3 regions of the Gracilibacillus caseinilyticus genome follow, and region 1 is predicted to be linked to each of the others. Evidence: predicted binding sites of a transcription regulator. Region 1 holds the regulator's gene; each other region holds the start of a gene.
What was found. The regulator CtsR, encoded in region 1, represses protease genes until heat stress. The targets are predictions, from matches to a motif close to ATGGTCAATAAAGGTCAAACA.
Positions count from the first base shown of each region.

Region 2: MUN88_RS01545 (ATP-dependent Clp protease ATP-binding subunit) is a predicted target of CtsR. The motif match lies at 3,479-3,499, and genes of this name have one in related genera.
Region 3: clpP (ATP-dependent Clp endopeptidase proteolytic subunit ClpP) is a predicted target of CtsR. The motif match lies at 2,747-2,767, and genes of this name have one in related genera.

Region 1 is NZ_CP095072.1:1,033,932-1,039,455, reverse strand. It holds gene MUN88_RS05120 (GNAT family N-acetyltransferase) at 1-288, shown strand, start outside; gene MUN88_RS05115 (MgtC/SapB family protein) at 665-1,357, shown strand; gene MUN88_RS05110 (CtsR family transcriptional regulator) at 1,479-1,943, shown strand; gene mcsA (protein-arginine kinase activator protein McsA) at 1,956-2,498, shown strand; gene mcsB (protein-arginine kinase McsB) at 2,495-3,571, shown strand; gene clpC (ATP-dependent protease ATP-binding subunit ClpC) at 3,573-5,524, shown strand, end outside.
Region 2 is NZ_CP095072.1:326,300-331,823, forward strand. It holds gene MUN88_RS01540 (dimethylarginine dimethylaminohydrolase family protein) at 1-647, opposite strand, end outside; gene MUN88_RS01545 (ATP-dependent Clp protease ATP-binding subunit) at 1,276-3,402, opposite strand; gene MUN88_RS01550 (tetratricopeptide repeat protein) at 4,274-5,524, shown strand, end outside.
Region 3 is NZ_CP095072.1:4,103,144-4,108,667, forward strand. It holds gene MUN88_RS19785 (SDR family NAD(P)-dependent oxidoreductase) at 7-762, shown strand; gene MUN88_RS19790 (nucleoside hydrolase) at 1,561-2,487, shown strand; tRNA gene MUN88_RS19795 (tRNA-Arg) at 2,522-2,594, opposite strand; gene clpP (ATP-dependent Clp endopeptidase proteolytic subunit ClpP) at 2,823-3,419, shown strand; gene MUN88_RS19805 (HPr family phosphocarrier protein) at 3,618-3,875, opposite strand; gene whiA (DNA-binding protein WhiA) at 4,021-4,968, opposite strand; gene mgfK (gluconeogenesis morphogenetic factor MgfK) at 5,009-5,524, opposite strand, start outside.

The DNA of each region.
Region 1 (5,524 bases):
AAAATCCATTTTGAAATCGAAGTGTCAGACATATTTTTAGAAGAAAATAATGGCGTGTTTCTGGTGTCCCACGACTTGGAAGATAGCATTGTTATGAAGCGTACGCATGCAGAACCAAAGGTTGTAAAAGTGAAAATAGCTGTTCAACAGCTGGTGCAACTTTTCTTTGGTTACAAACGACCATTTGCACTGTGGGAAGCAGGCTTGATTCATGGAGATGCTTTAGCAGTTGAACAGTTAGAGATGATCATACCTGAGCAGCAGACATATTTTCCCGACTTTTTTTAACAGGTAAGAAAGTATAAAATTTTAAGGTTTCGTACCGCTTTCTAACATGAACAGCCATGTCCAGCGCAAGTGCCCAGAAACTAGGCGACTTCCTGCATCGCCCTACGATAAAGAAGACTTGCCGATTGGTGATAACCAGAGGCCTAGTCGACCTTATGCCCTTGGGCGAAAGTCATCATCGACATCACTTGCCCACTGTGATTCCTTTATCTCAGTTGATGCCGTCCAGTCGCTACGTTTCTAAACAGGCGCTTGCGCTTTTCTAAATGCGAACAGTGCCCCTTTATGTCCACTTCGTTGATATAAATCAATGATTTTAGGGTATAAGAAGTATATGCTCTCGTCATATATTCAAAGTGAAAAGGGGGAAGTTGCCATGGATCAGATTTTTGATGCTGCATTTATGGAATCTGTTTCAAAATTAATGATTGCACTTATATTGGCCGGCTTAATTGGATTTGAAAGGGAAGTAAACAAACATTCAGCCGGATTTCGAACACATATATTAGTGGGTGTCAGCTCTTGTTTAATGATGTTGCTTTCTATTAATGGCTTTGATTATTTTATTGAGCATTATGATAATGTTCGATTCGATCCCGCGAGAATCCCATCGTATGTTATTAGTGGAATCGGTTTTCTAGGAGCTGGAACGATCATTGTCAATGGTGGGACAATTCGTGGTCTTACAACAGCTGCTTCTATTTGGGCGGTGGCAGGTTTAGGGTTAATCGTCGGGATTGGTATGTATAAAGAAGCGATTGTCACCACATTGATCATTTTAATCAGCCTTGTAGTTTTAAATAAATTTGAACAACGGCTTCATCGCAAGAATCATTATATTATTTTTGAGGTTAAACTGAGCAAAAATAAAGATACATCTAAATTTATCGAACGGGTGCAATCTTTTCCAATCGAAATACGTGAGTTTGATATATACAATGAGAATACAGAAATTACTAAAATTAAAATGTACATCGATGCAATACATCAGAAGAAGCGGGAAAATTTATATGAATGGCTGTTAGAGCAAGAAAGTGTCAAAAAAATTAAGATACGTTTTCGTTCTTGATGGTTTGAATGGAAAAAATAACGGATATAATATAGAAGACCAAATAGTTTTCAACCCCGTGATCTTGAAGTATAATAAGTATATAGTCAAATATAGTCAAAGTCAGATTGGAGGAGGGGAAATGCGAAATATTTCAGATATTATTGAACAATATTTGAAAACAATCATGAAAAGTAATCAGCATAAAATCATCGAGATAAAACGTAGTGAGATTGCAGATCGCTTTGAATGTGTACCCTCTCAAATTAATTATGTTATTAATACCAGATTTACCTTAGAGAAAGGGTATCTGGTTGAAAGCAAGCGCGGTGGTGGAGGCTACATTCGAATTAGTCGAATTACCAACGAAGATAAAGCAATGTTAATTGATGAGATCATCGAAATGGTTCAGCCAAGCATCTCACAACAAAAGGCTGTTAATATATTGGAACGACTGTTGGAAGAAGAACTTATCACGAAAAGGGAAGCAAAATTGATGGTTAGTGCCATTGACCGCAGTACATTACCGTTTCAATTACCGATTCGAGATGAAGTGCGTGCCCGCATTTTATCGGCCATGCTCAATTCATTAAAATATCAGTTTTAGGAGGTGTACGGTGTGGAATGCCAAGAATGCCATCAAAATCCGGCGACCGTTCATTTTGCCCAGGTGATTAATGGGGAAAAAAGCGAAATCCATGTTTGTCAGCAGTGTGCAAAGGATAAAGGCTATGTTTCTCAGGAAGAGGATGCCTATTCTCTTCATAACCTGTTATCAGGATTATTTAATACAGGTTCGAATACGATGCAGCAGCAATCACTAAGGAAGCAAGAAGAGACACTTCAGTGTGACAAATGTGGGATGACCTATCAACAGTTTGCTAGACTGGGTAAATTTGGTTGTGCATCGTGCTATCATACCTTTGCCGATCATTTAAACCCATTATTTCGAAAGGTGCATAGTGGCAATACATTGCATGAAGGAAAAGTACCTAAACGAGCAGGCTCTAATATTTATCAACGGAAGAAATTACGAGATTTAAAGGTGAAGCTGCAGCAAGCAATAGCAGATGAAGCCTTTGAGGATGCGGCACAGATCCGTGACCAAATAAAATCAGTAGAAAAGAGCTTGCATCGTGAAGAGGAGGGGGAAGATTCATGAGTTTAGAGCAATTCATGAATGAAGCAATCAGTCCCTGGCTCAAAGACGATGGACCAGATAGTGATATTGTAATGAGCAGCAGGGTCCGGTTGGCGCGTAACTTTGAAGATACACCTTTTCCGCTGATTGCAGAAGAAGAACAAATGGATAATATCCTTTCATTTTTTAAAAATGAATTTAATCACCAATCGTATAATCAGTATAAAGACTTCGAATTTGTCAGAATGGCAGATTTGAATTCCACCGAGAAACAAGTGTTAGTAGAGAAGCATCTAATTAGTCCACACTTAGCTGATAAATCGAAATATGGTGCCTCGCTCATTTCAAAAAATGAGCAGGTATCGATTATGGTAAATGAAGAGGATCATATTCGTGCGCAGCTATATTTTCCAGGTTTTCAACTGGAAAAAGCGTTACAGGAGGCCTTTGAGCTAGATGATTGGCTTGAAACAAAAATCAATTATGCGTTCGATGAAAACAGAGGGTATTTAACATCTTGCCCAACGAATGTTGGTACAGGATTAAGAGCTTCTGTTATGATGCATTTGCCAGCACTTGCATTAACTCGAAAAATAAACCGTATGCTGCCAGCTATTAATCAATTAGGATTGGTAGTAAGAGGGATTTATGGAGAAGGCAGTGAAGCAATCGGTAATATTTTTCAAATTTCCAATCAAATAACGCTTGGCCGCTCCGAAGAAGACATTATCGAGGATTTGAAAGGTGTCGTGGAGAAGCTGATCGAACATGAACGACATGCACGCACCATATTATTGGATCAGTCTTCATTAGAGTTGGAGGATCGCGTTTTTCGCTCCTATGGAATTTTACAGCACAGTCGGATCATAGAATCAAAGGAAACGGCTAAATGTCTATCGGACGTCCGACTTGGAATTGATTTAGGATTTATAAATAATATCTCTAAGTCGATTCTAAATGAACTGGTCGTCTTAACGCAGCCGGCATTTTTACAACAATATGCTAAAAAAATGCTAACACCGAATGAACGTGATGTTTTTCGTGCATCCTTAATTCGGGAACGATTTACAATGGAGCAGAAGGAGGAATATTAATATGATGTTTGGACGTTTTACAGAAAGAGCACAAAAGGTATTAGCACTCTCACAAGAGGAAGCAGTTAGATTAGGGCATAATAATATAGGGACTGAACATATTTTGTTAGGACTCGTTAGCGAGGGAGAAGGAATTGCTGCTAAGGCTTTACAGGCAATTGGCCTTGGAGCAGATAAAATTAGAGATGAAGTAGAATCTTTAATCGGCAAAGGCAATCAAGTCTCGCAAACGATTCATTATACTCCTCGAGCAAAAAAAGTAATCGAATTATCCATGGATGAAGCACGTAAGCTCGGACATTCTTATGTAGGCACCGAACATATCCTTTTAGGTCTAATTCGTGAAGGAGAAGGCGTTGCTGCACGAGTATTGAATAACCTAGGTGTTAGCTTAAATAAAGCAAGACAACAAGTGCTTCAGCTGTTAGGAAGCTCTGAATCTGGTGGTGCTCAAAATGGTCGAAACAACCAGGCGAATAGCGCCAATACACCAACATTAGATTCCCTTGCCAGAGATTTAACGGCAATTGCCAAGGAAGGTAATATTGACCCGGTGATTGGTCGTGGAAAGGAAATTGAACGTGTCATTCAAGTGCTTAGCCGTCGAACCAAAAATAACCCTGTACTAATTGGTGAGCCGGGTGTTGGTAAGACAGCGGTAGCAGAAGGTCTTGCTCAGCAAATTGTTCAAAATGAAGTGCCAGAAATTTTACGAGATAAACGTGTGATGACACTGGATATGGGTACCGTTGTAGCGGGTACGAAATATCGCGGTGAATTTGAAGATCGCTTGAAAAAAGTAATGGAAGAAATTCGTCAAGCAAACAATGTGATCTTGTTTATTGATGAACTGCATACCTTGATTGGAGCTGGTGGAGCAGAAGGTGCTATCGACGCGTCCAATATCCTGAAACCATCGTTGGCTCGAGGTGAACTGCAATGTATTGGTGCTACTACTTTAGATGAGTACCGTAAATATATTGAGAAAGATGCGGCATTAGAGCGTCGTTTCCAACCAATTCAGGTAGATGAACCATCTGTAGAGGAATCGGTCCAAATTCTGCAAGGTTTACGTGACCGCTATGAAGCACACCACCGTGTTACCATTACAGATGATGCCATAGAAGCAGCTGCTAAATTGTCTGACCGCTATATTACAGATCGCTTCCTGCCAGATAAGGCGATTGACCTTATCGATGAGGCGGCATCGAAAGTACGCTTACGCTCTTATACAACACCACCAAACCTAAAAGAATTGGAACAGAAATTAGAAGAGGTTCGTAAAGAGAAAGACGCGGCAGTGCAGAGTCAAGAATTTGAAAAAGCAGCGGCGTTACGGGATGACGAACAGCAATTACGAAAAGAATTGGAAGAAACCGAAGCAAAATGGAAAGAGAAGCAAGGTCAAGAAAATTCCGAGGTCACAGTGGAAGATATTGCAAGTGTTGTATCTACATGGACCGGTGTACCTGTTTCATCCTTAACAAAAGATGAAAGTGAACGTTTATTGCACATGGAAGATATATTGCATGACCGTCTGATTGGACAGGAAGAAGCGGTTAAAGCAGTATCGAAAGCAATACGTCGTGCTAGAGCAGGACTGAAAGATCCGAAACGTCCAATTGGCTCCTTTATTTTCTTAGGTCCAACGGGTGTTGGTAAAACAGAATTAGCTCGCGCATTAGCGGAATCTATGTTCGGTGATGAAGATGCCATGATCCGTATCGACATGTCAGAATATATGGAAAAACACGCCACATCCCGCTTGGTTGGTTCTCCTCCTGGCTATGTTGGATATGAAGAAGGTGGCCAATTAACGGAAAAAGTCCGCAGAAAGCCTTATTCTGTCGTCTTGTTAGATGAGGTGGAAAAAGCTCACCCAGAAGTATTTAATATCTTGTTGCAAGTATTAGAGGATGGTCGATTGACCGATTCTAAAGGTCGGACCGTTGA
Region 2 (5,524 bases), 710 kb from region 1:
AATTGTTCTTCCTCTGTTACTTCAATTAAATCGTAATGCTGACGAAGCTTCGCCAGATCCTCCTCGCTGAACGCTTGCGGATAGATAAGGCCAGTCGTTTCGCTGACAAGATTGAAGCAACAATCGAGATGAAGAATATCTTCACGAATTTGCAAAGGGTTCACTTTTCGGTCTGGTAAACTTTTTTGCAGTTCTACAATCGCACTCTCATCCGTCCGTTTACTTACACCTACCCAAACATGATCTCCCGCTACGACCACATCGCCACCTTCAATTGATCCACCCAGTGCCGGGCTGTACGGGATCTGGTGCTCGTCTAGCAATTGTTGGAGCGTGTTAACCTCCGCCTTGCGAATATCACGGCTCATTTCTGCGGTATACAAAGTATTTCCGATTGTAAATCCAATATCCCTTGTAAAAACCTGTTCGTTAAGATTCGGATCAGCGGGCAATTCCAACACGTTTACCTGATGCTTTCTTAACGTTTCGATAAAATGCTGATGCTGCTTCATCGCAATTGGAATGTCAATGTTCTCGTCCTCATAAAACTTCTGTGTCTCATTAATAACTTTTTTAATTTCCATGTATTGAGGCGGGCAGACAATGACCTGCTTTAATCGATCATATTCATTGTGCTGTTTAATCATGGATAAAGCCCCCCTAACGATATTTTTTTCTACGGACAACCGTTTTTGTTTTTGTTTAGTATACCATACCACATAAGAAATCATGTGAGCAGAAAGTCTGTTACTATATCTGACAATTCTATTTGATGCATTTGAAATACATGTTATTCTCTTATTAACTTAAATCAAACAAGAGGAGGGTATTCCATTGAATCGTAAACGGATGCAGAATCCGAATATCTTTACTTGTGTTGTCTTGACTTTTAAATTGATGTTCAGATAATTATTCGATTTGCTAAAACGCAAATGAAGGAGGATCATTCAATGAAAAACCCGAAAAGAAAAAACCCAAACCTGTTTACTTGCATCATTTTAACATTTCGTCTCATGTTTTAGTAATGAAATGGACAAATCTTTCATATGATAAAACAATATTCCAAGCAAGTACGAATGGTTCGTTAAAAAACTGCCATTCGTGCTTATTTATTTGCCCGGCAAATTTTTATGGCCACTTTTTGATGTTATATGGCCGCTTTTTATCATTTAATGGCCACTTTCGTTAGTTTTATGGTCACTTTTCATCTTTTTATGGCCACTTTCACTATTTTTATGGCCACTTCATCATTATATGTAAAAAAGCACTAGCTAATCAGCTAGTGCTTTTGCGAACAACGATATCTTCGTTTTCATATACAACCTCTACTTTTGTAACATCCTCTTCTTCTAAAACAACATCAGTAATGCCGTTTTCGACCTTGTCCTGGATCACCCGACGCAGTGGACGAGCACCGAATCGTGGATCATATCCTTTATCAGCTAGGAATTTCTTAGCATCTTCACTGACGGTAATTTCAAGCTCTGCTTCTTCTAATTGTTCCGTTAGTTCATTGATCATTAAGTCAACAATTTTCAGTAAGTTGTCCTGTGTCAATTCGTTGAATGGAATGATCGCATCAAAACGGTTCAAGAATTCTGGTTTGAAGTATGCCCCTAAGTTTTCCAACGTAGAAACTGCTTCATTATTGTCACTGTTAAAGCCAACAGTAATATTCTTTGTTCCCGTTCCAGCATTACTTGTCATGATAATGACTGCATCTTTAAAGCTGACGGTTCTGCCATGACTGTCAGTTAAATGACCATCTTCCATGATTTGCAGGAACATGTGCTGTACATCCGGATGAGCTTTTTCGATTTCATCTAATAAAATCAAGCTGTACGGATTGCGGCGAACTTTTTCCGTTAATTGTCCTGCTTCTTCATGACCGACATAACCTGGTGGTGAACCAATGATTTTAGAAACCGTGTGTTTCTCCATGTACTCACTCATATCAAGACGAATCATCGCCTCTTTCGTACCAAACAATTCTTCAGCAAGTGCTTTGGTCAATTCGGTTTTACCAACACCTGTAGGTCCTACAAAAAGGAAAGAACCAATCGGACGATGTTTGGATTTCAAGCCGGCACGACTACGACGAACAGCTTTGGCTACTTTTTCTACGGCTACTTCTTGTCCAATTACTTTTTCGCCTAAGTTAGTTGCTAAATGCTTCATTTTAGACTGTTCGTCTGATTGAATTTTTCGAACGGGGATACCCGTTTTTTCTTCAATGATTAATTGAATTTCTTCTACTGTTACTTCCGCTTTTGGAGCTTCTTTTGTTTCTGCTAACTTTTTCTCAAGCTTAATTTCCTGATGGCGCAGATTGGCTGCACGCTCATAGTCTTCTCTTTCGGCTGCTTCTGTTTTTTCCTTGGCAATTTCGTCTAAACGTTTTTGAATCGCCTCATCATCTGATTCACTGACATCAAGATTTAGTCTGGCACCAGCTTCATCAATTAAATCAATTGCCTTATCTGGAAGGAAACGATCTTGAATATATCGTTTCGATAAGTTAACTGCTGCCCGAAGCACGTCATCCGAATAGCTTACTTTATGAAACTTCTCATAACGATCTCTTAAGCCTTGCAAAATTTGTTCCGCTTCGGCTAAGGTTGGCTCCTTCACCATGATTGGCTGGAAACGTCGCTCTAATGCCGCGTCTTTTTCAATCTGACGATACTCTTTCAATGTGGTGGCACCGATTAATTGCAATTCACCTCGTGCTAGTGCGGGCTTCAGAATGTTTCCGGCATCCATCTGAGAGCCTTCAGCTGTTCCAGCACCAACGAGTAGATGAACTTCATCGACGAAAAGAATTACATTTTGGCGCTCTTGCAATTCTGAGACTAATTGTTTCATACGTTCCTCAAATTGACCACGAACTCCGGTATTTGCAACCAGTGATGCTACATCTAATATATAAATTTCTTTATCTAGCAATTTAGAAGGAACATTTCCTTCGGTTGCTTTCAACGCTAGTCCTTCTGCTATAGCCGTTTTACCAACACCAGGTTCCCCAATCAACACTGGATTGTTTTTATTACGGCGGTTTAGTGTTTCAATGACACGTTTCACTTCCTGATCACGACCGATAACGGGATCAATCAAGCCAGCTCTAGCTGCATCTGTTAAGTTTTTCCCTAACTGATCTAGTAAGCCGTTGCCTTTTCCACCTTGTTTCTTGTGGGTGTGTGTCTGTGCTTGGCCAGAACCATTTGCTGATCCGTTAAAGAAGTCACTTAAGTCCTGCCCACCGAACATTCCTGAAGGTTGTTTCATTTGATTTTTTATATCGTTAAAGCAAGTTTCGCATACATGTAGAGATTCTGTTTGATTATTAAATCGAAGGTTCACATTAATCGTTGCTTCGCGAGTTCCACAATGTTGACATTTCATTTGTCATTCCTCCTTCAATTAGTGAAAAGATCAAATTTGACTTTGACTATATTTGACCTTTCTTATTTTCTATTATAATCTGACCTTTTTTGACTTTCAAGATCTTTGCTCAAAATTTTTTTGAAGTATGCAAACTAGCTTAGTGGTAATTTTGAAATGATTCATGCGCTGGGAGATTGCTCGGGCCAATCATTTCGCGTACTGTGGGGCGCGGATGAAGCTATTGTTTAAGCTCTACAACTGATGTAACAGGGAGCATTTTGGCTGAACCATAAGTGCCCATACGTTATCCTAATTATGAATAATGCATAGAACCACTGCTATTAGCTGTATCTATCGTTGTAGAACTTCCATAAAGGGTAGAAAATATACGAAGACTCCCCTCATGACGCAGGTCGCATCCCGCAGGAAAGCGGGTTTTTCTTTCTGAGGAAGCAGATCGACGTCCCCCAGGAAGCCGGAGCTTTGCTACGAATATTAAACATTTCAAAATTTCCACTTCCACTTTATATAAACCGTAAACCATACTTTCAAATAACTGTGTTTATTTACTTCCCTTACTAACAACAAAAACCCTGGATACGCTTTACCAACAAGCATATCCAGGGTTTCAATCATCTATTCAGTTCTCTGTTACATCGCGACACTAAAAGGAATAAAAATCAACAACAATGCTAAAGCCAGTGACCACATTAATTCTTTTAGCACAGATATCCCCCTAGTAAACTTTTAATCTAGCATACCATACAACCTGCATTCTGCCCGTGATTCGCGAGAAACATTACAAAAACTTTACAAAATGATCAACTTTCCGTCTGGATGTATTTGTGCTACACTAAAGGTAATCAGGAAAAAAGGAGTTGTTTCGAATATGACAACTATCCAGCTTATGCATCACAAAAAAACAACACCCGCTACTGTATCGAATATGTGGGTCTATCGCCAAGCAAAACTCATAGAAGTCCAGGTGACGAATAACCAAACGTACTTCTTATTTTTCTATAAAGACCGCTATATTAACGCAAAAAAAACAACTGCTATACGTCTGACATCCTTTCTAAAATATGCACTCAGAAATGGCCACTCATTTGAAGATGATCATCCTCTTACCAAAGCATTGCTTTCCAAAGATGAAGTATACCGACTTACTTCCAACAATCATATGTTTCAAAAGCTTAATGACAAATATAGTGAAACAGAAATGCTCTATGTTCTTGCGATGTTTGATAATTATATCGATGAGAAAAAAATCCAGGCACAATGCAAAAAAGCCTTTTATCACCATCGACGCAACGGCTCACTCTTGAAAGCTTACCGTTTACTTGTCAATTATGTTCAGGTCCGCCCGAATGACACGTTCGCCAAGGATATGCTCCATCACTTTGACTTTCAGAAGTACAGCGAAATGTATAAAAACATTGACAGACTAACAGAACAGTGGTCTGATCCCCTCTACTTGGAATCCATGTTCTTTGACCAAAATTACCCTAAATCAGTCATAAATTCACTATTACGACAATACGATATAGATAATCGTCAATTTGATCAGTTGTACTTGTATTTTGTCACTCGTTCCGCCTTAACATCTATGACGTCGGTTGCGCCGCTGACTGAGAAATTGCTTAACAAGCCTGATCAGATTGTATTTTGGGAGAAAATGCTTGATCATTATCAGAAACCGGATGACATCATCGCAAAACTGGTGGAGCTGGGCGGATATCTCTCCATTTTACGATTTCACTTGAAAGAAGATAGCGAACCCGATCTGACACTTTTCGAAACAGCCATCGAGAAAATGTCATCACAGGAGCTTACCAGTCATTATCAACAAGTACTTGCTAAAATTTTGACAATGTACCGGGATGATACCGTTCAATTAGAAAAGGTATTACAGCATACCATCAAAAAGTTACTACCCGTTCTCTCACTTAATGAGATATTACATTACCTGGATACTACAGAGCTACCGATTATTAAGAAGCTGAAGAAAATGAGGCAATTATCGGATAACCCTGATCAGCAATTTGCCTTAGGTGAAATCTATTATGACTTGGAGCAATATGATAAAGCTATTGCCTGTTTTGAATGGGAAATGGAGTTATCTCCGAATGATCCAGCGCCT
Region 3 (5,524 bases), 1.4 Mb from region 1:
AAAGATATGGAAAAGCTATCTGGAAAAATCGCCTTGATTACTGGTGGAGCTGGTGGTATCGGTAAAGTAACGGCAAAGAGATTCCTAAAAGAAGGAGCGAAGGTGATTTTAGTAGATTTATTCCAAGAAGCACTTGATGATGCTAAGGATGCATTAGATGCTCATGGAGAAGTAATGACAGTTCAAGCTGATGTTTCTAAAGAGGCAGATGTTGAAAACTATGTAAATAAAACGGTCGAGAAATTCGGGACAATAGACATATTCTTTAATAACGCAGGTATAGAAGGAAAAGTAGCACCAATTGTTGAACAAGATGTAGCTGATCTTGATAAAGTACTTAGTGTAAATGTGCGTGGTATCTTTTTGGGTTTAAAATACGTATTGCCTGTTTTGACGAAACAAGGTTATGGAAGTGTTATTAACACATCTTCAGTAGCAGGTTTAAGCGGAAGTCCCGGGGTAGCTCCTTATATCGCTTCTAAACATGCTGTCGTAGGGCTAACGAAAACAGCGGCGCTTGAGGCGGCAAGTGCCAATGTTCGAGTTAATTCTATTCACCCATCGCCAGTCAATACAAGAATGATGCGTTCTTTAGAAAAAGGAATGAATACAGATGAAGAATCTCTAGCACAAACTATTCCATTAGGACGTTACGGAGAATCTAGCGACATCTCCAATTTAGTTTTGTTTCTTGCTAGTGATGAAAGTGAATTTATTACTGGTGGACAATATCGTGTAGACGGTGGAATGGGTGCCTTATAATTTATAATTAAGTCAGGAACTAAAAGGTATCTTAACTACAATAATAGCCGAACTTAACACGATTTTTCATTTAACCTGCTTGTTAGTTCGGTTATTTATTTTATGCTACATCCAAAACTGCTGCGAAGTACCTCCTCGCACATTCTTGGAAATAGAAGCTGTCAGTTAGACATATCCCACTCCTTTTCAAGAAACGGATTAGGCTATAGAACATTTCAGTTGGACCACCCCACTTCTCTTCATACACTCAACAGTTAGAATGACAGGAAGTTTTTACTTCACTGTTTCCTTCAACTCCTAACTAGTTTAAAATTAATTATCGCTTGATCGTTCGTTTCTATACATACTTTTGCTATGTCTAATCCGTTAGTTCTGTCTTTCTATTCTTTGCCGCAAAGACATACTCCCTCAATTTCACTCGATTTATTACAAATGCTCGTTTATTCTCAGGATTTCAAATCACTTACTCCCGCATGCCGATCATATAATCATTAAGACAGGACTAATCGGTAATGCCTGGTTTGCTTTATACTACTATTTCCGAAAGATTTCGTATGGAAGATTGCAGTTATTTAATTAATCTCTTAAACCATTCTCATTGGTTACAAATGAGAGAAGACGTTCTATGATGATTCACATACATTCCAGATAGAATATTTCCAAGTGATAACTTTTTTTGATTATTTGAAGGATTTTGATTTCCTGTATAGAAATGATAGTTAGTGGATTATTTTTATTATAAAATGAAGCTAATTTGTTTGTTCACATCTAAATAAAAAGGATGGGAGTTTTATAAAAATGGACTTTATTATACCTGAAGAGAAAAAAACTAGAGTCATTATTAATACGGACGCCAAGAATGAAGTGGATGATCAGTTTGCAATTGTTCATGCAATTCTATCCTATTCATTTGAAATTCATGGAATCATTCCTGCACATTTCGGTAATCACAAATCAAATACAAGCTTACAAGACAGTTATGACGAAACAATGTTACTGCTAAACTTAATCGGATGTAACAATAAATTTCGTATCGAAACTGGCGCAGCACACGCAATGCCAGATGAAGAGACAGCTAAAGATTCACCTGGAGCGAGATTAATTATTGAAGAAGCACTAAAAAAGGATAATCGTCCTCTATATATAGCATTCTATGGACCACTTACGGATATGGCCTCTGCGTTACTAATAGAACCAAAGATTGCACAAAAGAATATAAAGGTGATCTGGATCGGTGGAGGAGATTGGCCATCTGGAGGTCGCGAATATAATGTATCAAACGATATTCATGCAGCAAATGTAGTACTCAAATCTAACCTTGAAGTATGGCAAATACCTAGAAATGTCTATCGCATGATGCCTGTTAGCTATGCAGAGCTGATGGACAAAGTATATCCAAATGGAGAAATTGGTAAGTATCTAGTAGAACAGGTTATAGATTTTAACAATGAAAGTGTATCAAGACCTTCAGAATACCGAATACTAGGTGATTCACCAGCTGTTGGTGTATTATTATTTGACGATTGCGGTAAATGGAAATGGGAGCCTGCTCCAGTTTTTGATCAAAATATGAATTATGTTCATTCCGGTAAATATCGTCCAATCAAAGTGTATGAAACGATTGATTCTCGATTTATCCTTGAAGATTTCTATGCAAAGTTAAAACTATTTTTCAAAAAAAGCACCGAGAATGATGAAAGCAAAACAAAAATAGAAAAAGCTTAATATAATGAATTAAGCTTTTTCCATTTACAGATAACGCGCCCGGAGGGATTCGAACCCCCGACACATGGTACCGGAAACCATTGCTCTATCCCCTGAGCTACGGGCGCATATTTATAATGTGCGCACCATTAAAAACGCGACAAGAATAATTATAACCAATTCTTCGTATAATTTCAATACATACCTCACAAGATAAATATTTATGGCGAAACGTTTAAAGCAGAAGGGTTAAGGGTAGGATGAAATTAGACAATCAAATCTTTTGACCTTTTTTGACCTTTCCGTTAAGATGAAATTAGTAAATGAAACTATGTGTATTGAAGGAGGAATTTTCAATGAATTTAATTCCAACAGTTATTGAACAAACAAACCGAGGCGAACGTGCATATGACATTTATTCTCGCCTATTAAAAGACAGAATTATTATGCTAGGAAGCGGCATTGATGACAATGTGTCTAACAGTATTGTAGCACAATTGTTATTCTTAACGGCAGAAGATCCTGATAAAGATATTTCTTTATACATTAACTCACCAGGTGGTTCCATTACAGCAGGTATGGCCATCTATGATACGATGCAATTCATCAAACCTAATGTTTCTACCATCTGTATCGGTATGGCGGCCTCTATGGGTGCTTTCCTACTTGCAGCAGGTGAGCCTGGTAAACGTTATGCACTGCCAAACAGTGAAGTAATGATTCACCAGCCACTAGGTGGTACACAAGGTCAAGCGTCTGATATTCAGATTCATGCAAATCGTATTATCGAGATGCGTAAAAAACTAAACCAAATCCTTGCGGAACGAACTGGTCAACCGCTAGAAGTAATCGAAAAAGATACAGATCGTGATAATTTCATGACGGCTGAACGTGCAAAAGAATATGGGTTAATCGATAAAGTAATGGAACACAAACCATCTGATTTAAATTAAGTTAGGTTAGAAAAAGTGGCGTAGTTTTTACTCGCCACTTTTTTTGTTTATACGTACGGAGCAGTATACAAAAACATGAATAATTTCATAATTACCACTAAAATGACCTCTAAGCCAGTTGACATAATTCGTATTACAGATAGTTGTATATATACTTACGTTAGTTAGGCCGGGCGGGTTTGCCCGGTCTTTTTCTTCTTAATTAATTCCTTCAGCAAATGTCGATAATTCCGCAAGTGCTTCTTCCTCATCACTTCCATCAGTAATAATTTTAATACTGCTGCCTTTTGATAACGCTAAACTCATTAAACCCATAATACTTTTTGCATTAATCTGCCTGTTTTCCTTCTCGATGAAAATTTCAGACGTGAAGCTGTTTGCTTTCTGAACAAATTGAGCTGCTGGTCTTGCTTGTAAACCCGGTTCTACACCAATAACAATTTCTTTCTCTAACATGATTTACCCCTCCCGAAAGTAAGCGTTATCATTTTATCTTATTATAAGATAACCCATATTATTCCTATTATGCAAGTATCAACATTTCCAAAAGGTAAACTTCTGCGCGATTTAAATCCCGCAGAAGTTAACTTCAACACAAATGCTACTGACTCGATACTTCCTCATTTCTTAACTGGTCAGCAAATTGATCGATTTTTTTCAAACGATGGTTAATACCCGACTTACTTATCTTCCCGCCAGACACCATTTCACCTAATTCTTTAAGTGACACATCCTGATGCTCCATCCGTAAACGGGCAATTTCTTGTAATTTGTCAGGCAATGCCTCTAACCCGACTGTCTTATCAATAAATCGGATATTCTCCATCTGTCGAAAAGCAGCACCAATTGTTTTATTCAAATTAGCCGTTTCACAATTGACCAGTCGATTTACAGAATTACGCATATCACGCACGATTCTCACATCTTCAAATTTAAACAAAGCTTGATGTGCACCCATGTAATTCAACAGCTCGGTAATTTTTTCGGCTTCTTTAATATACGTGATAAAACCTTTTTTCCGTTCTAAAATACGTGCATGTAAGTTATATTCATTCAATAAATCACATAATGATTGATTGTGCTCTTCATGAAAATTATATATTTCTAAATGATAGGAAGAAGTTTCTGGGTTATTCACAGAGCCGCCAGCTAAAAAGGCGCCACGTAAATACGATCGTCTGCAACATTGCTTCTCCGTATACTTCGAAGAAATAGTTCGAATAAATTGTAATGGCTCTACTAATATTTCGAGATCATGGAGCATCTCCTTGACTCCTTCATTCATTCGCACGATATAGACGTTGTTTTTCTTCAATTTCATTTTCTTACGCACAAGTAACTCTACTGGTATATCATAAATGGATTTAATCAGCGTGTAAATCCGGCGCGCAATGGCAGCATTCTCTGTTTGAACGTCTAATGAATAGGCATTTCTTGACAACGAAATGGCTCCGTTCATCCGTATCAGTGCTGCTAATTCCGCTTGTTGGCAGCAATCATCACTTTCTATCTTTGTTAATTCTTTTTTTATATCTGCTGCAAAAGACAACTTTCTCCCTCCCCTCTACCACACAGAAAACTCCACTTGCTTATGTTAAGGAACAAAGCACATTAGCTACTTTATCCGTGTCATGCCGCAAGGAATGATTTAATTCTTTGACAATATCCGCTTCGATAATCTCGAGCCCCATATCACGCAACCTGTCCAGGTCGTATTTAACCGGTTCTGCATTCTCTTCTGCATAAACCATTTGTACATCCTTCGCGATCGTCTGATTGTGCACAATAACCGCCTGAATACAGTCATCCCCTATATGTTCGGTAATTGCTTTAACATGGTCAGATGCCGTATAATGATTTGTTTCACCAGCCTGAGTCATCACATTACAGACGTACACCACTTTCGCCTTGGTCGCACGTAATGCTTCTCCAATCTGAGGTACGATTAAATTAGGCAGCGTACTAGTATATAAACTGCCAGGTGCTATCACGACTAAATCAGCGTCATGAATCGCGGTTACTGCTTCTGGTAAAGGCAACACAGGGTTTGGCTTTAAAAATACTCGTTTAATCCGTTTATTCGCTTTAGGAATATTCGATTCCCC